One region of the Clostridium felsineum DSM 794 genome, then DNA from elsewhere that is predicted to be linked to it. Evidence: a T-box and tRNA genes for the amino acid it is inferred to sense, from the RefSeq annotation. Region 1 holds a T-box; the other holds one or more tRNA genes.
The links. The T-box of region 1 lies ahead of trpS (tryptophan--tRNA ligase). A T-box ahead of a tRNA ligase gene usually reads a tRNA of that ligase, here a tRNA-Trp.
Positions count from the first base shown of each region.

Region 1 (12,806 bases):
ATATATTATCCCATACATTAAGCCACTGAAATAAATTATCCTTTTGAAACATGTAGCCTATTTTTGGAGACACCCCTTTAACAAGAGAACTATCTATAAAAACTTCACCACTTGATGGAGGGAAAAGTCCTGCTATTATGTTTAAAAGAGTTGATTTTCCACAACCAGAAGGCCCTACAATGCTTACAAAATCACCATCATTTATTTTAAAACTTATATTTTTTAGAGCGTTTGTTTCTGTTTTTACTGAATGATAATTTACAGATACATTTTTTACATAAACTTTATCCATTTTATCATCTCCATAAACCTTACTTTACTTTTTTTACAGCTTCTTTTGCAAAAGTTTCATTTGTTATGGTATTAAATGGAGGTCTAGTCTTTATGATAGTTTTATCATAACCTTGAATTATTGTCATAAGTCTATCCATTTCTTCTTTTTTTAAGATTGGATCTGATGCATAAGCACCAATACTTTTATAATTTTTTATGGAATTTTCTATTACATTAATGTCGCTTCCAGGAAAAAATGATTTTATAAGAGAAGCAGTTTCTTTGTCTGAATGTTTGTTCATCCAAAGCTGTCCTTTGTAAATAGCATTAGTAAAGCCTTGTAATACTTTTGGATTTTTATCCATGTAAGATTTTGTGGTGAAGAAGCAAGTATATGGTAGTGAACCTGATGCAATACCGACGGATGCATTTATATATCCTGACTTATTTTGTTCAAGAAGACTTCCAGTAGGTTCAAATAACGTAGCATAGTCACCAGTACCACCTTTAAATGCTCCACCTACAGAGGAAAGACTTATATTAGTTATTATATTTACATCCTTACCTGGTTTAAGTCCATTATTTTTAAGAGCATATTCAAAAGCCATTTCAGGAACACCCCCAGGTCTACCCCCTATTATTGTTTTGCCTTTTAGGGATTTCCAAGTAAATGATTTTTCTTTATGTCTGCCAACAAGAAATGAACCATCCTTTTGCGTAAGTTTAGCGAAAATTATAGGATAATCTTTTCTATGTTTGTTGTAAATATATATAACTTGTTCAGGACCACAAAAACCTATATCGGCACTTTTACTTAAAACATCTTGCATAGTTTTATCAGCACCCTGACCAGTAGAAAGATCAAGGTTTATTCCGTTTTGCTTAAAGTAACCATTTTTTATAGCAACATACATGGGAGCATAGAAAATTGAACGAGTAACTTCATTTAGTTTTACATTAATTAATGAGGTGTCAGTAGATTTTGAACAACCTACAGAAGTGATACATAATATTAAAGTAAACAATAGTAAAAATTTAAAACAAGTTTTTCTCATGAATCCTCCTCACATATTACAATGTTTACTTTATATTATGAATTTTATAGAGGATAAGTTATTAAATTTTACACTATATAAAGTGATTTATTAAAGGCAGCTTTAAAGAGAGATGAACTTACCATAGCTTCTTTAATTAAAAAGGTTGATGAACTGTCGGAAATAGTTTTTATTATAACAATATCATTATCTATTTGGCAGTTTAAATCATAAATAGAGCCAGATAAATCTTTATCTAGATTTGCAGCAATTCTTAAAAGTACTCCAATAATTTTTATTGCGTAGATGTCTTCTTTTTCAAGTATACTGTTATATTCTTCTAAAATTGAGTCTAAGTTTTCACTTCTTTGATAAATGGCAATACAAGCACTTATGATACGTTCCTTGTGAGAGATTCCAAAGAGGTAAGAGTTTAGAATTATATATGAAGAATGTCTATGATTATAGTAGAAAGAGATATTAATTCCTACATCATGAAGCATAGCAGCTGTTTTTATGACTTTATCAAAGGAAGCATCTATTCTATGTATAGTTTTTAAGGCTGAAAAAAGAAGCTTTGTAAGCTTATATACATGTAAGCTGTGTTTAATATTGGCATTATTATTAAGCAGTATGTTGTTTATTGAAAAATCAAGAATATTTTCTATTGGCTCGTCATTAAATAAATTTGACAATAATAGCCCTTCTCTTAAACCATTTCTACAAATTATGATTTTTTTGATTTTGGTTAACTTTACTAGTGATGAAACTGCACAAGCAGCACCAGTGAAAATATCAGCTCTGTTTTTAGATAATCCCTTTATTTTTTTTCGCTGCTCAGTGGATTTGTCCTTTACCTCATTATAAATATCTTCAGCTGACTTTGAAGACATGATGTAATTATGTATTAAATCGAAGGGATAGTTTTCATTTCTTCTGGAAATTTTGCCTAGATTTCGAATGCTTCCACCTATTCCTATTAATGTAGAAGTAGAAATATCTTTAATCCATGGAATATCTTTAAAGCTTTCTAATAAAAACTTTTTTAGAAGTTCTTCTTGCTTTGAATCTATAGAGTTCTTAAGTTTGAATTTTTCAGTTAAAGTCAAGGCTCCAAAATGAAGACTTACGCATTCTTTTAAAGTTCTGTCTTTTATCCATATAAGTTCTGTACTTGCTCCTCCAATATCCATTACAAGAGCATCCTTAATATCCAAGGTATTTATTGCAGAGAAATAATCGTAATATGCTTCTTCTTTGCCAGATAGAATTCTTATATTTAGAGATAGGGTATCTTTAATTTTTTTTGCTATGGAGTTTCTATTTTTGGCTTTTCTAAAGGCTTCAGTAGCAGTTATAATAAGTTCACTATTTTCAAATTTATCACAAAAATTCTTATATAAATTTAAAATTTCAAGTAGTTCAGCTATTTTTTCAGTAGTAATATTTCCGTTAGAATCAAAGCCTGCACCAAGTCGTACATATTCTTTAAGTTCAGTTAGAATTTTAAAGGAATTTTTGCTTGTAAGTTCTATAAACAAAAGTCGTACGGAATTTGATCCTATATCAATTATTCCAATATGCTTCAATATTATCACCTCGTATATAATTAAGTAGTTTTTATAACTATAGCATAGTATTAATAGAAGAATTTTATACGTTTATTATAGAGTTTTCTAGTTATACTAAAGGATAAAGGACTTTAAGGCAGATGAGGATGGTAGCTATGAAAACTTTTGAAAGTAAAAATTTTATAAGTAGGGAACTTAGCTGGCTAGAGTTTAATAAAAGAGTGTTTGACGAGTCGAAGGATAAAAATAATCCACTAATAGAAAGGATTTATTTTCTATCAATAACTAGTTCTAATTTAGATGAATTTTTCATGACAAGGGTATCAGCTTTAATTAATAGACTAAATGGTAGAAATAATAGATTTAATGCTAATGTAAATAAAACAATAAAATTGCTTAAAGTAATAAGAAGAAGAGTTGAACTTATAATTTATAAAGAATATAAATGTTTTAATAAGCTTACTGAAAAACTGGAAAAGGAAAAGATTTTAATTGTGAAGCCGGAAGCTTTAAATAATAAAGAAAAAACATACATAAGTAGTTATTATAATAGGAAAATAATATCATTAATAACTCCAATAGCAATTGAAAATAATAAACATTTTCCATTTTTAAATAATAAGGCTCTTAATTTAGCGTTCTTAGTTGAGAAAGAAAATAAAGCTTTAGTATTTGCCACATTACAGCTTCCTTTGTCAGTATCGAGGCTTGTAAAATTTCCTAATAAAAATAAATTTATTCTTTTAGAAGATGTTATAAAGATGTTTTCTTCTGAATTATTTAAGGGGTATAAAATTTTAAGTATAAGTGCTTATAGAATAACTAGAAACGCAGACTTAAAGCTGGATAAAGAGGTAGGTGAAGATTTACTTGAAACTATTGAACATTCTATAAAAAGAAGAAAAAGGGGAGAAATTATAAGGATAGAAGTAGAGGAAAATATGGATAAAAGGCTTCTTAAGAAATTAAAGGAGTATTTAAAGATAGATAAGCAGTATATATATAAAATCTCTGGACCTATAGATTTGACATTTTTGAATATCATTACAAATATCAAAGGATATGGTTATTTAAGATATCCTAAATTTGAGCCTAAAAAGGTTAAAGAATTTGAAGGTAAAAATATTTTTAAGGTTATACAAGAAAAGGATGTGCTTTTATCTCATCCATATCAGAGATTTCAATATATAGTAGATTTCCTAAAGGAGGCAGCAAATGATCCTAAGGTATGTACTATAAAACAAACGCTTTACAGAGTAAGTGAGAAGTCACCAATTATAGAAGCATTAATAGAAGCAGCAGAAAATGGCAAAGAAGTACTGGTTATTATGGAATTAAAGGCAAGATTTGATGAACGAAACAATATAATTTGTGCAAAAAGGCTTGAAAATGCTGGGTGTCATGTTATATATGGTCTTGTGGGTTTGAAAATTCATGGGAAGCTTTTAATTGTGGTAAGACGAGAAGGAAGTAGAATTAAAAGATATGTTCATATGGCAACAGGAAATTATAATGAGACTACAGCTAATTTTTATACGGATTTAGGGCTATTTACATCAAAGGATTCTATTACAAAGGATGTTTTATCAATTTTTAATATGCTTTCAGGATGTTCTAAAATAGTCAATTTAAATAAACTATTTTTAGCACCCATTAATATGAAAAAGAAATTTATAGATTTAATCAATGAGGAAATTATAAGTGCTAAAGAAGGTAAAAATGCTAGAATTATAGTTAAAATAAATTCACTTGAGGATAAGGAAATAATAGAAAAGCTTTATGAAGCTTCAGTGAGTGGTGTGAAAATAGATTTAATAGTAAGAGGTATATGCTGTTTAAGACCTAATTATGGTAAAATAAGCAAGAACATAAATGTTATAAGTATAGTTGGAAGATTTTTGGAACACAGTAGGATATTTTATTTTTATAATGGGAATAAGGAGAAAGTATATCTTTCAAGTGCAGATTGGATGACGAGAAATTTAGATAGGAGAATTGAGATATTATTCCCTATAGAGGATAAGAAAATAAAGTTAATTATAAAGAATCAACTTAAAATATATTTAATGGATAATGTAAATGCAAGAAGGTTAAAGAGTAATGGAACTTATGAGAAAATAAATAGTAATAATATTATTATAGATTCTCAGAAATATTTTCAAAAGTAATGATATATTAAAAAAGGAAAATGGGATTGCTTTTAGGCAATCCCATTTTTATTCAAAATAACTATATGAAAATAAAGGTTACTTTGAATTTGATGTTTTAAAGAGACATAAATTTAGTTTTTGGTATAGGATTAGGAGCTACTTTAATCAGCTGAGGTATTAATTGGAAGTTTTAAAAATGTCATCATTCCCATTGTAGGTATAATCAAACTCCCAAGTAGCTATATTGTTGCATACTATTGGATCAACTACTGGATCAGGAAGCATAGTAGAATCATATTCTGAATATGATTTTACCTCTTTAGGATCCTGATCAAAGTAATCCCTCATATGAGGAGCGTAAGTTTTACTACTATTATTCAAATTAATCCCTCCTCACAAATACTATGGAACATTTATAGTATGTCTAGAAATAATATATTAATACATTAAAATATTAATAAATAAAATATTGATTTTGCGAAATTTATGTAAAAGTTTACTTATAGTGAATACATTGTAAATAGCTGTATTAGAAATTTGTTTTATGTAAATTTAACGAACTTGATAAACAAATAACAAAAAAATAATCAATGTAGGTATTGTAAACATTTATTAATATGGTATATAATAAAAAATATACACTATTTTTATGAAATTAATAAAAAAGGGGGAACGTTTTATGAATAAGTGTACAAAAACAATGCTGTCAATAAGTGCAGCAATACTTTTAAGCATGGGAAGTTTTACAAGTATTACTCATGCAGAAACTCAAGGTAATGTTGGAGTTTCAGAGGGAATAGCGGATACAATTACAGATAAGGCTTCATTTTTTGGGGATGTAGACCCAAATACTAAGGTTACAATTGATATTGTAATGAAAATTCAAAACAAACCTGAACTTCAAAATTATATTAACAGTACAGTCACACCTAAAAGTTCTAATTATAGAAGATACTTAAGTGTAGCTGAATTCAAAAAATCGTTTGCACCCAATTTGAAGCAAATGAACACATTAACTGAGTACTTAAAAGCTTTTGGTATTAAGAGCGAAGTATATCCAGATAATTTAATTGTTACTGCTACAGGAACAGTAGACCAAATAAATAAAGCTTTTGGTGTTGAATTACAACATGCATCGTATAAAGGAAAGACATTCCGTGCAACTAAAAAGCAGCCTAAACTTCCTAAAAAGGTTGCAGAAAATATACTATGTATCTTAGGTTTAAGTAACTATTCAAGTTATACAACAAAAACTGAAAAGGTTCCAAATGATTTAAAACCTTCAAGTGCAAATGGTCCACTTTCTCTTAATCCTTCAGATTTAATAAAACATTATGATGTACAACCTCTATATGATAATGGTGCTAGTGGTAAAAATGAGAGTATAGGTATTGTTACATTAGCAGAATTTAATACAAATGATGCATATTCTTTCTGGCAGAAGGAAGGAATAAAAGCTAAACCAAATCGTATAAAAGTTACTAATGTTGACGGTGGTTCTGGCACTGATGGTGCAGATGAAACTACACTTGATGTAGAGCAATCAGGTGCATTGGCTCCAAATGCCAAAATGAATGTATACGTTGGACCAAATACAGATCCTGGTTTTGTAGATGCATTTGCTAAAGTAATTAATGAAAATAAATGTCATCAAGTATCTGCAAGTTGGGGAGAAAGTGAAGATCTTATTGAGTATACAGCATCACAAGGTCAAGAAACTCGTGAATATGCAGAAGCATTTAATCAATTATATATGCAAGCAGCCGCACAAGGAATTTCGATGTTTGCAGCAGCAGGTGACTCAGGAGCTTATGATTCACAAAGAGACACACCAGCTTCATATGAGCTTTCTGTAGATAATCCAGCTGATAGTCCATATATTACAGCAGCAGGCGGTACTACATTAGCTTGGCAGGGAACTGTAAAAGGTGTACCAGTAAAAGTAGACAATGAACGTGCATGGGGATGGGATTATTTATATCCTGCATTTGATGCTGCTGGATTATATGCTAATGGAAAATTAGAGAAATACTTTGTTGGCGGTGGTGGAGGTTTTAGTAAAGACTTCGATACCCCTGATTATCAAAAAGGTGTTTCTGGTGTAAATACTTATACAGGCGTTGAGCAGTGGACAGCTTCAAATCCTAATGGTGTACTTCTTTTAAATGTAACTAGAGATAGTGCTCCAAAGGTTGTTACAGGTAAAGGTACTGGAAGAAATGTGCCTGATATCTCAATGAATGCAGATCCTTATACAGGTTATAATATATATTATGATGGTGAAATGACTTCTATTGGTGGTACAAGCATAGTAGCTCCACAACTAGCAGGTTTATGTGCTTTAATAAACGATAATAATAATACACAGGTTGGTTTCTGGAATCCACAAATATATAAATTTGCACAAAGCAAAAATTCACCTATAACTCCACTTAGTAGTGCAGGTGTAGATAATGACAACATCTTCTATACAGGTACAAAAGGAACAATATATAATCAGGCAACTGGTTTAGGTATACCAGATGTTGCAAAGTTAACTACAAATTTTGGAAAATAGGACAAGCAGTCATAAAATTTAATGTAATATTTTAGAATTAATGCATTAAGTATGTTTAAAAACTGTTAAAAGGATAAGGTTGTTAAACTTTACTTTTTGACAGTTTTTAGTGTTTTTGTTCCAGTAAATAAAATATATTGACAAATATAAATATAAAGATTATCATTTATATTAAATAGCATATGAAAATCGATGAAAAGAAGAGTAAATTTAAAAACAGAATTAAAGAGAACTGTTGTTTGGTGGAAGTACAGTATTTATGATTAAATTGAATGGATCTTTGAGATTTGGAGTGAAAGTATATAATTTATATTATTAGTTTCAAACGTAGCCTGCGTTAAAGGATATACATTATTTTGAGGGGAGTTATGCTCCTGAAAATAGGTGGTACCGCGTGAAATATCTACGCCCTATAGAACTTTAGTTCTTTGGGGCGTTTTATTTTTTTGTGAATTTAAATTAATAGGAGGAAATTTATTATGGGTGAAAATAAAAAAGTAATATTTAGTGGAATTCAACCATCAGGTGAACTTACTATAGGAAATTATTTTGGAGCAATTAAAAACTGGGTTAAGCTTCAAGATGAATATGATTGCTATTATTGTATAGTTGATTTACATGCAATAACAGTAAAACAGGAGCCAAAAGATTTAAGAAGAAGAACACTTCAGCTTATTGCAACATATATTGCATCAGGGATAGATCCTGAGAAAAACACTATTTTTATACAATCACATGTTCCTGCACATGTTCAAGCTCAGTGGATTCTTAATTGTACATCATACGTTGGAGAACTTTCAAGAATGACACAATTTAAGGATAAATCAAAAAAATATGAGGATACTGGTATTGGAGCAGGACTTTTAAATTATCCAGTTTTAATGGCAGCAGATATATTAATTTATCAAGCTGATTTAGTTCCTGTTGGAAAAGATCAAACTCAACATATTGAGCTTACTCGCGATTTAGCTCAAAGATTTAATTCAACTTATAGTGAAACCTTTAAGATCCCTGAAGGATATATACCAACCGGTGGTGCAAAGATAATGAGTCTTCAAGAGCCTATTAAAAAGATGTCAAAGTCTTCTGATAACCCAAATAGCTTTATTTTAATAATGGATCCACCAGAGGTTATAAAAAGAAAAGTTGCTAGAGCAGTAACTGATAATATTGGAGTTGTAAAATATACCGATGATCAGCCAGGAGTAAAAAATCTTATGAATATAATGAGCTGCTGCACTGGTATGAGTACAGCAGATATAGAGAAAAAATATGAAGGTCAGGGCTATGCTAAATTTAAAGAAGATGTTGCTGAGGCACTTATCCAAGAATTAGAGCCAATTCAAAATAAGGTAAATGAACTTTTAAAGGATAAGTCATATCTTCAGGATATATGCAAAAAAGGAGCACAAAAGGCATCTTATGTAGCCAATAAAACTGTGTCTAAAATGATGAGAAAAGTTGGATTTATTTTGCCAGAAAAATAATTTTTAGCTATTAGAAAATCAAATGTAACATTTATTAATTTTCTATAGAAATTCAGTATAATTGATGATATTATTATGAGTGTACTTATAATCAACTGATTTAGTTATGTAAATAAAGTAGTATACTGAATTGGGGTGGGTGAAATGATATCTCAGAGTAAATTTTGTATTGTTGATGTTTTACAAAAAATTATAGATAAGTTGAGAGTAATAGAATATATAAAAGCAGAAGAACTTGAGATCTCTGTAATGGAAGTTCATGGTATTTTTGAAATAGGGAAAATAGGAGAAATTACTATTAATGAGTTTTCTAAAATATTGTATCTTGACAAAAATTCTGTAAATAAATTGGTTAATAATCTTGTAGATGAAAAGTTTCTTTTAAGACATATACACCCTGAAAATAAGAGACATGTAATTTTAAAACTTACAGAAAACGGACAAAAGATATATGAGAGCATTCGTGATGATTTTAATTTATACTTCAAGAAAATTTTAGGGGATGTTCCAGAAGATAACAAGGAAGATATATCAAATGACTTTAGAATTTTACTGAAATCTATGGAAGATAATAATTAATAAAACATTGTGAGAAGAAAGATTTATTTTGGGATCTTATAGGTAATAAAATAAATCTTTCTTCTTATATTTTTTTGCAATAATACTCTTAGTTATGGAAATTATATATTTAGGAGGTGATCTGTTGATAAAAATCAATGTATTTAGAGGAAAGCATAATGCACAACGTACGGCGATAGATTTTATTAAATATATAGGACCAGGATTATTAGTTACAGTTGGATTTATAGATCCAGGAAATTGGGCTTCAAATGTATCAGCAGGTGCAGATTATGGATACTCACTTTTATGGATAGTTACACTATCAACTATAATGCTTGTAGTACTTCAACACAATGCAGCACATTTAGGTATTGTTACAGGAGACTGTCTTTCAGAAGCAGTTAGTAAGCGGTTTAAACCCTGGCTTACTAATATAATATTATATAGCGCTATTATAGCCTCAATTTCTACAGCAATGGCAGAGCTTCTTGGTGGAGCAATTGCTTTAAACATGATATTTAAATTGCCCATAAAACTTGGAACACTCATTATGCTGGCATTAGTTATATGGATGCTTTTTTCTAATTCCTATAAAAAGCTTGAAAAATTGATGATTGGATTTGTTTCAATAATAGGTCTATCATTTCTATTTGAACTATTACTTATAAAAATAGATTGGAACACAGCAGTGGTAAGTTTTGTAAAGCCTACATTTCCTAAAAATTCCATGCCCATAATAATGAGTGTTCTTGGAGCTGTTGTAATGCCACATAATTTATTTCTTCATTCTGAAATAATACAAAGTAGGCAGTGGAATCTTGAAAAGGAAGAGGTTATAAAAAGGCAGCTTAGGTATGAATTCTTGGATACTATTATTTCTATGCTTATTGGATTTGCAATAAATAGTGCAATGATACTATTATCGGCAGCAACATTTTTTAAAATGAATATTAGGGTCAATGAGCTTTCAGAAGCACAATCACTTTTAAGGCCACTTTTAGGAGGTTTTTCAGCAGGCATATTTGCCATAGCACTTTTATTTGCTGGAATAGCATCAACAGTTACGGCAGGAATGGCAGGAGGAAGTATTTTTGCTGGAATATACAAGGAGCCTTATGATATAAAGGATAGTCATACTAAAGTAGGAGTTATTATAACGCTAATTTCAGCAGCTGTAGTTATATTTTTTATAAGTAATCCATTTAAGGGTCTAATATATTCTCAGATGCTTTTAAGTATTGAATTGCCAATTACCATATTTACACAAATTTATCTTACATCCTCAAAAAAGGTTATGGGCAAGTTTGTTAATTCTGTGCTAGATAAAATTTCACTAGTAATAATAGGGGTTATAGTTACATTTCTTAATTTAGCATTACTTATTAGCTATTTGTGATATATATTGGATTTAAATAAAAAGCTTTCACACTTTGACGGTAGAAAGCTTTTATTAAAAATATTTTTTATTGATTTATCATGAACTTGTGAATAACCTTTGCAACACCGGAATTTTCATTGCTATCTGTTATATAATCGGCACATTCTTTTACAGAAGGAAATGCGTTTCCCATTGCAACCCCAAGACCTGCATGTTCTATCATGGATATATCATTTCCAGCATCACCAACGGCAATGAGTTCTTCTTTTTTTAATCCGAGGTGATCAGATAAAATTTTTAGTCCCATTCCTTTGTGTATGTCCTTGGGAGAGAATTCAAGGAAAATTTCAGAACTTCTAGTAACACAATAATCATCATATATATCTTTAGGTAAAAGTTTTTCTACATTATCTAAATTATCTTTAGAATCTATCATCATTATTTTTACGACAACAGTATCCCTAGGTAACTCACTGAAATTTTTTTCTATCAATTTTATTTGATTTAAATTAACTTCTACATCTGTATAAGGATTCTTTTTAGGAGTTATACATTCATCTATACTTAACATATGTATATTTACATTGAATTTTTCGCTTAATTTATATAATCTATCTAGATCTTCGAATTTAAGTAGTTTTTTACCTAGAATTTGACCTGTTTTTGTGTTCTGCACCAAGCCACCGTTAAAAGCTATAGCATAATCATCTTCATCAACTAAATTTAATTCTTCAAGGTAGCGCTCAATTCCCTTCAAAGGTCTACCGGTAGACAAAACAACTTTATATCCTAAGCTTTTAGCCATTTTTATAGCTTCTTTGTTTTCTTCAGATATTGTTTTATCATCATTTAAAAGAGTACCATCCATATCAAGTGCAATTAATTTATACATTAGAAACCTCCAATATTAGATTCAGTTTAATTATAGCATATTATTGTGATTTACTTTAATATGTATATCAAAACAATTATATCATATTTTCTATTTATAGTTTGTTGTAAATAGTTCATCGATATATTTAATAGAACCGTGCAGTAAGGAGGATTTGATTATGTTGAAAAAAACTATATAAACTGATATAATTTATAGTTGTTATTAATATGCCTATGTAGAGGAGATTTAAGATGTCAGAGTTGGTTAGTGAAATAGAAAAAAGGCGTACGTTCGCTATAATATCCCATCCAGATGCTGGAAAAACTACACTTACTGAAAAACTTTTGTTATATGGAGGAGCAATAAGACTTGCAGGTTCTGTTAAAGCAAGAAAAGCTTCAAAACATGCAGTATCAGATTGGATGGAAATAGAAAAACAAAGAGGAATATCTGTTACGTCTTCAGTTATGCAATTTAATTATGAAGGCTACTGTATTAATATACTTGATACCCCTGGTCACCAGGATTTTAGTGAGGATACATATAGAACACTTATGGCAGCAGATAGTGCTGTTATGGTAATCGATGCAGCTAAAGGTATAGAGGCTCAAACTAAAAAATTATTTCATGTTTGTAGTCTTAGAGGAATACCTATATTTACATTTGTAAACAAGATGGATAGAGAAAGTAGAGATCCTTTTGAACTTCTTCAAGAAATAGAAACAGAACTTGGAATAAAATCATATCCTATAAACTGGCCAATAGGTGCAGGTAAAGATTTTAAAGGTGTTTATGATAGAAGAAAAAAAGCAGTTCATGTTTTTAATGGTGGAAATCATGGTCAAACAGAAGTAGAAGATGTTGAAGGTGATGTAAATGATGAGGCTTTAGCAGGACTTTTAGGTGAAGCGCTTCAAGAAA
Region 1 is NZ_CP096980.1:3,990,562-4,003,367, reverse strand. Features, by position in the region: gene CLFE_RS18695 (ABC transporter ATP-binding protein) at 1-292, opposite strand, end outside; gene CLFE_RS18690 (ABC transporter substrate-binding protein) at 312-1,328, opposite strand; gene ppx (exopolyphosphatase) at 1,397-2,905, opposite strand; gene ppk1 (polyphosphate kinase 1) at 3,034-5,046, shown strand; gene CLFE_RS18675 (hypothetical protein) at 5,206-5,409, opposite strand; gene CLFE_RS18670 (S53 family peptidase) at 5,708-7,585, shown strand; T-box leader at 7,769-8,001, shown strand; gene trpS (tryptophan--tRNA ligase) at 8,065-9,072, shown strand; gene CLFE_RS18660 (MarR family winged helix-turn-helix transcriptional regulator) at 9,217-9,651, shown strand; gene CLFE_RS18655 (Nramp family divalent metal transporter) at 9,776-11,029, shown strand; gene CLFE_RS18650 (Cof-type HAD-IIB family hydrolase) at 11,097-11,903, opposite strand; gene CLFE_RS18645 (peptide chain release factor 3) at 12,137-12,806, shown strand, end outside.

Region 2 (12,806 bases), 2.1 Mb from region 1:
ATAATCATGATGTGCATAAACCAATTATTGATTCAAAGAAAACTTATGAGAGAATAATTATATGGGCAAACTCTGAATTTATAGAAAAACATAATTATGACAATTGTAATCTTGCTAATTGCTTTGAGGTGGCAAAGGAAAAGAGTTTTAATCTTGTAAGACTTAAAAATGAGTTTAAGGATAATATTAAGTTTATAATAAATTCCCTTGAAGAATCTATTGTGTCAGAGGAATTTGGAAGTAAACTCTTAAGTAATTCGCTTTTTATGCAGCTTATTGTTTATTTAAATAGAGTCCATTTGGCAAAATCCTATTTGAAGGATAAGGACACTTTTCAGTATGATAAACAGATTGAAAAAATATTAAAATATATTAATACTAATTTGAATAACGATCTTTCAATAGAAAATATAGCTCAAAGATTTTTTATAAGTAAATATTATCTTATGCACAAATTTAAAAAAGAAACGGGGTATACTGTGCATAACTATGTGCTTCAAAAAAGATTACTGCTTTCAAAGGATATGATAAAAGATGGAGAAACAATAACTAAAACATATCTTCAGTGTGGATTTAAGGACTATTCATCTTATTTTCGTGCTTTTAAAAAACTTTTTGGGAAATCACCAAGAGACTTTTGTAATAATATTTGAGGGAGGAAATTATGCAGAATTTTTTAAATAGGAATAAAGTAATTTTTCACCAAAATAAAATAAACGAACTTGGACCAAGATTTACAGGTAGTGAGGCTCATAAAAAATTAATAAAATACTTTGAAGAGGAACTTATAAAGCTAGATTTTCAAGTTCTTAAGGATGAACATAGCTTTGAGAAATGGGAAGCTAAAAGATGGGGACTTTCCATAAAAAATAATAGTGGACAGTTTGAAGAAGTGGAGGTAGCTTCATACTATCCTTATTCAGGAGAGACAAAAGGTGAAGCTATTGGGCAATTAGTTTATGTAAAGAACTCTAAAGATTTTAAGAAAGCAAAGGGGAAAATTGCTTTGGTGGAGGTAGCTGTACCTAAACTGCCAGCAAGATTATTTTTTAAGAAAAGATGCTGCTATCCAGAAGGAAAAGCTAAGCTGCCTAAAAAAATTGTGAATTCAGTTATAGGTTCGGTGCTTAAAGGTCCTAATTTAAAAAAAGCAGCGGAAGAAGGAGTTTTAGGGGTAGTATGCATATGGAAAAATTTATCAGAGGAAAGCATAGGAGGGCAGTATCTGCCTTTTACAACGCCTTACGGACAGTGTCCAGCTTTGTGGGTAAATGAAAGAATAGGAGAAAAGTTAAAAAGTTTAGCTGAAAATGGAGTAGAGGCAAAGTTTTTATTAGAAGCTCAAAAAGAAAAAGCAGCCAGTGAAACTATATATGCTGTGTTAAAAGGAAAAAACGAGAGAGAAACTATTATAGTAAATACACATACAGATGGACCTAATGCGGTAGAAGAGAACGGTGGTGCAGCCCTTTTAATGCTGGCAGAGTATTTCTCTAAAATACCTGTGGAGTATAGAAATAGAACTCTTGTATTTGTTTTTGTATCGGGACATTTTAGAATACCGGAATTTGGAATAAAGGGTCAAGCAACTACAAGATGGCTAGAAAACCATAAAGAGCTTTGGGATGGAAAGAAAGATAATAAAAAAGCAGTGGCAGGGGTAACAATAGAGCACCTTGGCTGTACTGGGTGGACTGATGTTGAGGGAGAGTTTAAGAAGGCAGAAGATTTAGAGCTTGAACTTGTATATACAGGAAATAAGCTTATGAATAAAATATATTTAAATTCTTTAAGTGGAAGAAGTAAGGTGAGGAGTATTACCTTAAAACCAAAGGCTAATATTTATTTTGGAGAAGGGCAGCCTTTGTACAATGCTAAAATACCTACCATATCTTTAGTTCCTGCTCCTGAATATTTGTGCTCAGTTAAAGAAAGTGGTCATATTGAAAAACTTGATATAGATTTTATGTTGGAGCAGATAGAAAGCTTTGTAAAGGTAATCGAAGAAATAGATAAAACTAAGGAAATAGGAGAAGTGGAGGAGCAGAGCTTTGGAATTTTACAGCTGATTATTAAGGAATGACAATTCAATAGAGTTATTTTGTAACGAAAAAGCTGAGTACATATTAAAGACTACGAAAAAAGTAAAAGAAGAATTTATATTGGAAAACTTTCAAATAAAAAATTAATTTTAATTTAAAAAATAATAAAAAAGTATTGACGAAAACTGTAGAAAATGATATATTTATCTCATAAAAAAAACCACGAAATTGAATATACCCTGAATTGCTCCTTCTTAAACTTTTAAGAGGGAGCAATTTGGTTTTGTTTGATATGTATTAAAAAATAAATATGTAGGCGGGAGCAAAAAATGAAAAACATTAAATTAAAAATGACAGCCATAGTAATAGGAGTAATTACAATAGTAGGTTTAACAGGATGTGCTGCCTCAAAAACAGCAGATAAGCCTGTGCCTTCGAAACAATATAACTATTCACAATTTACAAAGATAAAGGTTGGAATGACTTATGAAGAAACTAAAAAAATCCTAGGAGCAGGAAAAAAGGATTCTGATAAGCAAGGTAAAATATCATATAAGTGGAAAAATGATGATTATTCATTTATAGATGTTACATATAGTACTTCAACTAATAAGGCAATAGAGAAAATGGAATATAAGCTTGGCGATAATAAAATAAAAGTATCAAAGAATAAGTACTACAAAATAAAAGGTAAACAAAACTACGATGATATAAAAGCATTATTAGGTGGAGATGGAACTGTATCAGAAGAAAACGATACAGGAACAGGTACAACCGATAAAGAATATATTTGGGGAAATGATAGTGATGAAAATGGATACATATCAGTTTCGTTTACAAATGGATATGCATCCTTTAAATCGGGAAATTACCTTAAGTAATTAATAACATAAAAGGGGCTATTTTTATAGTCCTTTTTAAAAGGTTATAAAGCAAAATAACTTTTTTGTATAGAAAATTACAAATTTATATTGACAGCTTGCATTATATATAATATAATATTTATTGTCGGTAGCGGCTTTATAGAAATTACTGTAAGGTTAAAACTGAATATAGGGGTATGGCTCAACGGTAGAGTAGTGGTCTCCAAAACCATTGGTTCTGGGTTCAAATCCTAGTGCCCCTGCCAAATTAAAGTTTAAGCGTCTCAAGTGTTTGAGGCGTTTTTTTATTTTTTGATTTTGGATTAATGTAGAAATGATAGCATTTGTTAAAAAAAATTAAAGTAGATTTTACAAAAAAAAATTGAAATTAACAAACAAAAAAGGTATAATTTAGATAAAAATCATAAAAAGTGGATACAGATGTAAAATTGCATAAATATTTAGAAAATTTTAAAGATTGAAATAAAGTATTTTGTAATATGTATTTGGATAACCGTAAATTTATTTTATAAGGGTGGTGGGAAATTGCATAAGTTAAAAAATATAAGCTACAAAAATATACTCAGGTAAATAAAATATAAAATTAAAACTCTATTGAAATTTAATATGAGGAGAATGTAATTGTGAAAGTGGATTATAAAAATTATGATAATCAACAATTAATGTGTAGAAGACAGTTCATGATAAATAACAAACTTAATTTTATTGCAACTATAATAACTCAAACAATTTTTTCTATAGTATCTATTTCAGTATCATTTTTAATGATGATTACTATAGATGCAATAGAGTATAAAGATATTTCACGTATAAAATTAGCAGTAGTATTTATTGTTTCAATATTAGTATTATATGGTACTTTTGGATATGCACAAAAAGTTTTGAAAAATAGATATATTAAATTAGCATTATCTAATTTTAAAGATTATATTTTTAGAAAAATATTAAGTAAATCCATTAAAGAATTCGGAACAGAGTTTACAGGCAGAATTATCAATACTTTTTCTAATGATTTAAGCTCTATTGAATTACATTATGTAGATGGAACACTTCAAATCATTCAACAAACTTTAATGTTCGTTATTGCTTTGAGTGCAATGCTTTATTTAAACTTAATTTTGGCAATTTGTGTAATATTAGCTTGTGTAATACCAATAACCTTGTCATTAATATTAGGTAGACATCTTGTATTAAAAGAAAGAAAAACATCAGATGAGGGAGAGAGTTTTGTTGATCAAGTAAAGGATTTGTTGAATGGTTTTATTTTAATTAAGAGTTTTAAAGCAGAGAAAGAAGTACTTAATCTTTTTAGAAAAAAAAATTTATCACTTGAAGAAGCTAAACGAGATAGGCGTGATACAAATGATTCTGTAAGCCTTGCTAGTACATTTTCAACAATATTAGTAGTAACTATGATTTTTACTGTAGGTTCATATTTTGCTTACAAAAATATAATGTCTATTGGTGCAATAATTGCTTTTATTGAATTATCTCAGTATGCAACTGGTCCTGTTGAAAAGATTTTTCCTCTTCTAACTAACAAAAAAGCTTCTTTAACGCTTATAGAAAAAATCTCTAATGTTATAAGTGAAAAAGAAGAGAAGGATGAAAAAATATCAATTAGTAGTGTAGGTTCGTCTATCATTATGAAAGATGTATCTTTTTCTTATAATACTGAAAAAACCATATTAAAGGGAATAGATTTGAAATTTGAGAAGGGAAAAAGTTATGCCATTGTAGGAAGCAGTGGATGTGGAAAGTCTACACTGATACAGTTATTATTAGGGTATTATTATGACTATAAAGGAGAGATATTAATTGACGGAAAGCAGCTTAAAAACATTAATTTAGATAGCTTATATGATGTTATTTCAGTTATACAGCAAAATGTCTTTCTTTTTGATAGCAGTATAAAAAACAATATAACAATGTTTAAAGAATTTAGTGAGGATAAATTTAATAATGCAGTTGCTATGGCAGGATTATCGGATTTAATATCAGAAAAAGGAATTGATTACAGTAGTGGTGAAGGAGGTTCTAATCTATCAGGAGGTGAAAAACAGCGCATATCTATTGCACGTTGCCTTATTAGAGAAACTCCAGTGATAATTATGGATGAAGCAACAGCAGCTCTTGATAATAAAACATCATATGAAGTTGAAAATGCAATTCTTAATCTTAAAGGACTTACAAAAATAATAGTTACTCATAAATTTAATGAAGAAATTATGAAGAAATATGATAAGATAATAGTTCTTCGTGATGGCAATATAGCAGAAATGGGAAAATTTCAGGAATTGATGGAACAAAAAAATCACTTCTTTTCATTATATAATGTTACAAAAATTTAAAGTTGTATTTGTAAGAATTAAAAATAATATAATTACGCATTATTTAACAATTAATAATGTGATTTACAAAAAATATATTATAAGAGCATAATGAATTTTTTGAAAATTAAGAATAAACATTTACGTAAAATATTATGTTTAAAAGATTGGAGGGTAGATATTAAGGATTTTAGAATAGAAATAATAAATTTATATGGAGGATATTATGAATAAGTGTATTGGAGTAATTGGTGCAGGTGTTATGGGACGAGGTGTTTCGCAACGTTTTGCGGAGTTTGGCTATAGAGTTATCCTTGTTGATATTAATCAGGAAATCTTGGATTCTGCAGTAAATGAAATTAAAAGAAATTTAAAATTTGCAAGCATGTTTAATAAAAAAGTAAATATTGATGATGTTATGAAAAATATTAATACATCACTATCTTATGATGAGTTGAAAGATGTGGATTACATAGTTGAAAATGTACCTGAAGATGAAAAAATAAAACAAAATGTATATAAAAAATTAGAACAGATATGTAAGAAAGACTGTATATATATGGCCAATACGTCATGTATACCAATTACATTGTTAGGAGCTTTTACAAAAAGAATGGATAAAGTTATTGGTGTTCATTTTATGAATCCAGTACCATTAAAGAATTTTGCTGAGGTGATTCAAGGAAGACGTACTTCAAAAGAAACAATTGAGATCATAGGAAGCCTGCTTAAGGATATTGGAATATCAATTGAAGTAATAAATGATAGTGCAGGTTTTGTATCAAATCGACTATCACATTTGTTTATGAATGAAGCCGCGTTTTTAGTATATGAAAATGTTGCAACGCCTAAGCAGATAGATAATATTTTCAAGAAGGCTTTTGGTCATAAGATGGGTCCATTAGAAACAGCCGATTTAATTGGATTAGATACAGTTTTGGATTCTCTTAGAATATTATATGACCAATATGAAGATTCAAAATTTCGTGCTTGTCCCCTTCTAAAGCGAATGGTTAATGCTGGTGAATTAGGTAGGAAAGAAGGAAAAGGATTTTATAAATATTAAGATAGATTATTACTTAAATAGCTATATAAATTATATATTTAATATTTATTAAGGAGGCAATTAATATGGATATAAAACAAAAACTTAGAAACTTTTTTGGTAAATTTATGGATATGACAGAGGTTAATGATGATGATAATATTTTTGAAAAGGGGCTTGTTAATTCTTTGTTTGCCATGCAACTTGTAAGCTTTGTTGAAAAAGAATTTGAAGTAACTATAAATAATGATGAACTTGATCTTGAAAATTTTAAGAATATTAATTCAATTGAAAATTTACTGAATTCAAAACTTAAGAATGTGGAGGTAGATAAGTAGATGTCTGAACAAAAAATTAAATGTGTTGTTTGGGATTTGGATAATACTTTATGGAAAGGGGTTTTGTCAGAAGAAAGTATTGATGGTGTTAATAAAAATATTATTGAAATAGTAAAAGAACTGGATGAAAGAGGTATTTTACAATCAATAAGTAGTAAGAATAACTATGAGCAGGCAAAACAAAAGCTTGAAGAGTTTGGAGTATGGGAATACTTTATTTATCCACATATAAATTGGAATCCTAAATCAGAATCAATAGAAGATATTGCTAAATTAATAAATATAGGAATGGATACTTTGGCATTTGTTGATGATCAAGTATTTGAACTAGAGGAGGTTAAATATACGCACCCAGAAGTGTTGTGTATAGATTCAGCTAAAGCTAATGAAATTTTAAATATGGATAGGATGATACCTAAATATATTACTAGTGATTCTAAAAACAGACGTAAAATGTATCAAAACGATATTAAAAGAAATGGAATTGAAAAAAACTTTAGTGGTACAAAAGAAGAGTTTTTAAGTACGCTTAATATGATTTTGAGAATAAATCATGCTACCGAAAATGATTTACAAAGGGTTGAAGAACTTACGGTAAGGACACATCAACTTAATTCTACTGGATATATATATTCTTATGATGAATTGAAAAATTTTATTAAATCAGATAAGTATGATGTATTAGTTGTTCAACTTGATGATAAATTTGGTCAATATGGAAAGATAGGACTAGCTCTTATTGAGAAAAATAAAAATGTGTGGGAATTAAAATTATTATTAATGTCATGTAGAGTTATGTCAAAAGGCGTTGGAAATGTTTTATTGAATTATATTGTAAATAGAGCAAGAGAAGAAGGTGTAACGCTGAGAGCTCAATTTGTACCTACTGATCGTAATAAAATAATGTATATTACTTATAAATTTAATGGATTTAAAGAGATTAAGAAAGATGACAAAGTAAGTATATTAGAAGCAGATATGTCTTACGAAAGACCGATGGCAAAATATTTAAAATTAATGTATGAGGAGGTGGTAAAATAATGGATTTTAAATTAACCAAAGAACAAAAGGAGTATACAGAGTCAGTTATAAATTTTGCTAGACAGGATTTAAATGATAGTGAGTATTTAGAGAAATTTTCTTTTGAAATGTGGAAAAAGGTTTCTGATTTTGGTCTTTTAGGTATAACAATAAGTGAAAAGTATGGTGGATTGCAAGAAAGTTATTTAACTGCTGCATTGGTATTCGAAGCATTGGGTTATGCATGTAAAAATAATGGATTTGTATTTGTAATAAATAATCATATTTGGGTAGCACAAAATATTATTAATCTATATGCTTCTGATTTATTAAAGGACAAGTATATTCCATCAATGGTTCAAGGTGAAAAAATAGGAGCTATTGCTATAACGGAGGCCGAATTTGGTTCTGATGCACTAGGAATGAAAACAAAAGCTGTGTGTGATGGAGATAATTATATACTTAATGGTACAAAAATGTTTATTTCCAATGGACCTATTGCGGATATTTTCATAGTATTTGCGGTTACTCAAACAGAACCAGTAAAAAAGATAACAGCATTTGTTGTAGAAAAGGATTATGAGGGTGTTACTTGTGGTGCAGATATAGAAAAAATGGGACTTAATGCATGTCCGACAAGCGAAATTATATTTAATAATGTAAAAGTTCCAAAGGAAAATATTATAGGTAAGCTTAATCGCGGTTCTAATATTATGACATGTGCAATTGAGTGGGAAAGATGTTATGAGTTTGCACCACACGTTGGAGCTATGCAGCGTATAATGGAAATTTGTTTAGAGCAAGCTAAAAAAAGAAAGCAGTTTGGAAATGCAATTGAGAAATATCAAGCAGTATCTCATAAAATTGCTGAAATGCAAGTAAGAATTGAAATGGCTAAGCTTATGCTATATAAAATTGCATGGCTAAAAGATAATAATCGTACAGCTTATTTAGAAACATCTGTGTTCAAATTGTTCGTTAGTGAGAACTACATAAAAACATGTAGGGATGCAATACAAATATTTGGTGCATATGGCTACACTAAAGAGTATGATGTGGAACGAGAAATGCGTGATGCACTTGCTTGTAGTATATATTCAGGGACCAATGAAATGCAAAAAAATACTATATATAACATGATAAATATTAAATATTAAATATTTTCAACTGAAATACCGTGTTGCAAATAGGAGGGTGTATGCGAATAGTTGTATGTATTAAAGCTGTAAAAAGTGAGTTTGTATATTCAAATGATAATTCAAATGAAGGTTTTGTAATTAATCCATATGATTTATATGCGCTTGAAAAATGTATTGAGTTTAAAAAAGAAACAAAATGTACAATAATATGCATTTGCATGGGCACAATGAAAGCTGAAGGTATTATGATAAAAGCATTAGCTATGGGTGCGGACGAAGTAATATTACTTAATGATGAAGCTTTTATTGGTTCGGATACTATTTCAACTAGTTATGTGTTATCAAAAGCTATAAGGAAAATTTCCAATGTAGATATAGTAGTGTTCGGAGAAAAATCTATTGATGGAGCAACGGGACAAGTAGCGTTTGGTGTTGGAGAACGTTTAAAGTATTTTGTTTTAAATAGGGTAGAAAAGTTTGAGAGTTTAGAAGATAAATATGTTGTTGTAATGCAAAATGATGATGACAATATGACGAAGATAAGATTTAAAATGCCTTGTATAGTGTCATTTAATGATTTTGTTCTTTACCATCCGAATATACGACTTATTGCATTGAAAAGAGCACGTCAAAGAAAAATTACAATATGGGGTGCAGCTGAAATTCAAGCGGATATATCTAAATGTGGTATTAAAGGTTCAAAGACAAAAGTTTTAAATATAGAAAATGGCTTTAACAAAAAAGAAAATAAAGTTATTGATGGGACAATAGCTAACAAGGCTGGATTAATTTTAGATATAATTGAGGGAAAAAAAATCTGAATTATACCTTGTTATGTAATTTATTGAGGAGTGGTGTTATGGCAGTTAGTGGAATACTGGTTGTATGTGATGCAAAAGAATATGATAGTGAGTATAATTTGCAGATTATAACAAAGGCAAGATTTCTTGCAAATCAGTGCTGTAAGGATGTATCAGCTATATGTGTAGGTAATTACGATGAAAAAAGATTAAAAAAACTTATCGATTATGGTGCCAATACTGTAATCATATATGAGAGTGCTAAAAAAATTGAAGTAAACGAATTTGCAGATATTATCACTGAAATAATTAATCAGCAAAGGCCAGAAGTGATTATGTTTTCGGAGTCAAGTTATGGTAAGGCTTCTGCGGCAATATTATCCACTCGATTTGAATCTGGAGTGATTACAGATTGTATTGATATTCAGTTTATGAATGATTTTTTCTTCTATAAAGAAGAGGTTAATAGCTCTTTTATAGCTAAAATTAAGTGTACAAGCTGTAATATAAAAATAGCTACAATAAAAAAAGATGTTTTTGTAAAAAAGCAATATGATGAGACAATTGATGGGAAAATAAGTAAAATACAATTGAATTCAAAAAAACGTACTTATAATGATATTGTTGAAATAATTGAGAGTAATAAAATTAAAGTTAAAAAATATGTGGATATTAATAAATACTCTATTGTATTTTGTATTGGAAGAGGTGTTAGTAAAAAACAAACTCGTGATAAAATATTTGATATTGCTGAGAGATACGGCATTGGTGTAATAGGAACAAGGGCAGCCGTTGAGGCAGGAATGATTGAAAAGGCGTATCAGGTTGGACAATCCGGTAAAAATATTTCTCCACAAATATATATAGGATTAGGTGTATCAGGTGCTAGTCAGCATATGGTTGGCATTAAAAATGCAGGAATTACTATAGCTATTAATAAGGATGAAAATGCTAATATTTTTAATTATTCGGATTATTCAATTGTTGAAGATGTAGATAATATTATTTCTGAAATTGAAAAATCGCTTACGGTTTTTAACTAAAATAGAACATACATTGGGAATGTTATTGTAAAGGGAAGTGAGTGAATGGAAAATAATAATTTATTATCAGCTCTTAAAGAATCGGCAAAAAAAAATAATGGACTAACAATAATTAAAGATAAGAATGAAGAACATTATATTTCATATAGAGATTTAATGATAAAAAGTCTAGCTATTAGTAATGTAATGAAAAGCTATGGTGTCATGAAAGGTTCAGAGGTTTTAATTAACTGTAAGAATTTAGAACAATATATTTATGCTTTCTGGGCATGTATAATTGGTGGATTCATAGCCATACCTATAGATTCAACAATTAATAGTAAAAATAATGATATTGATAAAATTTTGGATAATTTAAATAGCCCATATTTATTATATGATTTTGTTGAAGGAGATATTTTACCTAATAGCCCTAAAAATAAAAAAATTAATATTCTAAAATTAGAGTATGAGAATTTAGAGAAGGCAGAACATAAATTAGATATGATTTCCTCTCTACCTAAGGATATTGTATACATACAATTTTCATCAGGTTCAACAGGTACACCTAAAGGAGTTGTTTTAACAAATTCAAACATTATTTCTAATATAAAAAGCATTATAGATCATTATGAAATGAGTTCTAAAGATACTATATTAACGTGGCAGCCATTGACACATTGTTATGGATTAATAATTTTTCATCTACTGCCTATAGTACTTGGAATTAATCAATATTTGATTTCAACTGAAACCTTTATGAAAAATCCATTATTGTGGATGGAAAAGGTAAATGAGTATAGAATAACTAGAATTGGAACGATTCCTTTTGCAATCATGCATTTTATGAACTTATATGAAAAATCTAATATAACTTTCAATTGGGATTTATCTTGTGTAAAAAGTATAACTGTTGGTGGTGAACAAGTAAATGTAAAAATAATAAATAAATTTAAAGATATGTTAAAAGTGCATAAATTATCGCCATATGCTGTAGTACCAATATATGGTCTAGCAGAAAGTACTACAATGGTATCCTCGGGCAGTGTAAATTCAAAGCCAAAGGCATATAAATTGCTTAATAATGAACTGGATATTGGTACTAAAGTAGATTGTTATGTTTCTAATAATAACGATGAAGTAACGTTTTTAGAAATGGGAAAAGTAATTAGTTCCGTTGAATTAAGAATTACTGATGATACCAATAATGAATTACCGGAAAAAACGTTAGGATATGTAGTAGTAAGAGGGGAAAGTGTAACAAAAGGTTACTATAATAATATTCAATTAACTAAAAAGGTGTTTAAAGAAGGTTTGTGGCTTTATACTGGAGACGTAGGTTTTATAGTAGATGGGGATTTAGTTATCGTAGGAAGAGAAAAAGAATTAGTAGTTTCAAATGGCAAAAAGTATTCTTGTATTAATATTGAGAATATTCTAAATAAAAATATTTCTAGCGATATAGTTAAACAGATTGTTATTAGCAATGGTATGGACAGTGAGGGAAATTCCGAAGTTGTTATTGCATTTGTAGAAACAATGTTTAAGTTAGATAATGCTATAGAAATAAAAAAATTTATTTCTATAGCTAGAAAAATCAAGAAATTGATTTATGATGTTAATGGATTAATTATTTATGAAGTTATTCCAATGGAAAGTATACCTAAAACTTATAGTGGGAAAGTTAGAAGACGAAAGCTTACCAATATGTTTAATCAAGGAAGATATAATTACATCATTGAGCAAATACATAATAATTTAAATAATAAGTTGCCAACACAATTTCATCAATCAGATAATTTAACAAGAGAGAAAATGCTTTTAATCATTGTTGAAAGACTTGAGACGATGTTCAAAATAAAAGTAACAGATTATAAGCTTACGTTCCAAGATTATGGAATTGTTTCGATAAATATACCTATCTTTTTACAAGAAATAGAAGCAAAGTTAAATATAACCATAGAAGTATCTACAGTATTTAATTATCCGAGTATTGATCAATTTGTGGATTATATATATAGCATTAAAAATATAAAATATATCGAAAAGGAGAGAAGTGAAGTGGGAGATAATGAAAAAATCCAAAATGATAAGATTGCAATTATAGGAATGAGTTGTCGTTTCCCTGGTGGTGCAAATGATATAGATAAATTTTGGAAAATGATGGTCGATGGCGTTGACGGAAT
Region 2 is NZ_CP096980.1:1,164,120-1,176,925, forward strand. Features, by position in the region: gene CLFE_RS05595 (AraC family transcriptional regulator) at 1-653, shown strand, start outside; gene CLFE_RS05600 (zinc-binding metallopeptidase family protein) at 665-2,083, shown strand; gene CLFE_RS05605 (hypothetical protein) at 2,372-2,923, shown strand; tRNA gene CLFE_RS05610 (tRNA-Trp) at 3,097-3,171, shown strand; gene CLFE_RS05615 (ABC transporter ATP-binding protein) at 3,550-5,277, shown strand; gene CLFE_RS05620 (3-hydroxyacyl-CoA dehydrogenase family protein) at 5,483-6,322, shown strand; gene CLFE_RS05625 (acyl carrier protein) at 6,388-6,639, shown strand; gene CLFE_RS05630 (HAD-IIIC family phosphatase) at 6,640-7,680, shown strand; gene CLFE_RS05635 (acyl-CoA dehydrogenase family protein) at 7,680-8,816, shown strand; gene CLFE_RS05640 (electron transfer flavoprotein subunit beta/FixA family protein) at 8,858-9,619, shown strand; gene CLFE_RS05645 (electron transfer flavoprotein subunit alpha/FixB family protein) at 9,658-10,641, shown strand; gene CLFE_RS05650 (type I polyketide synthase) at 10,687-12,806, shown strand, end outside.
Region 2: it encodes a tRNA-Trp, which carries the amino acid that the T-box ahead of trpS (tryptophan--tRNA ligase) is inferred to sense. The anticodon was not compared.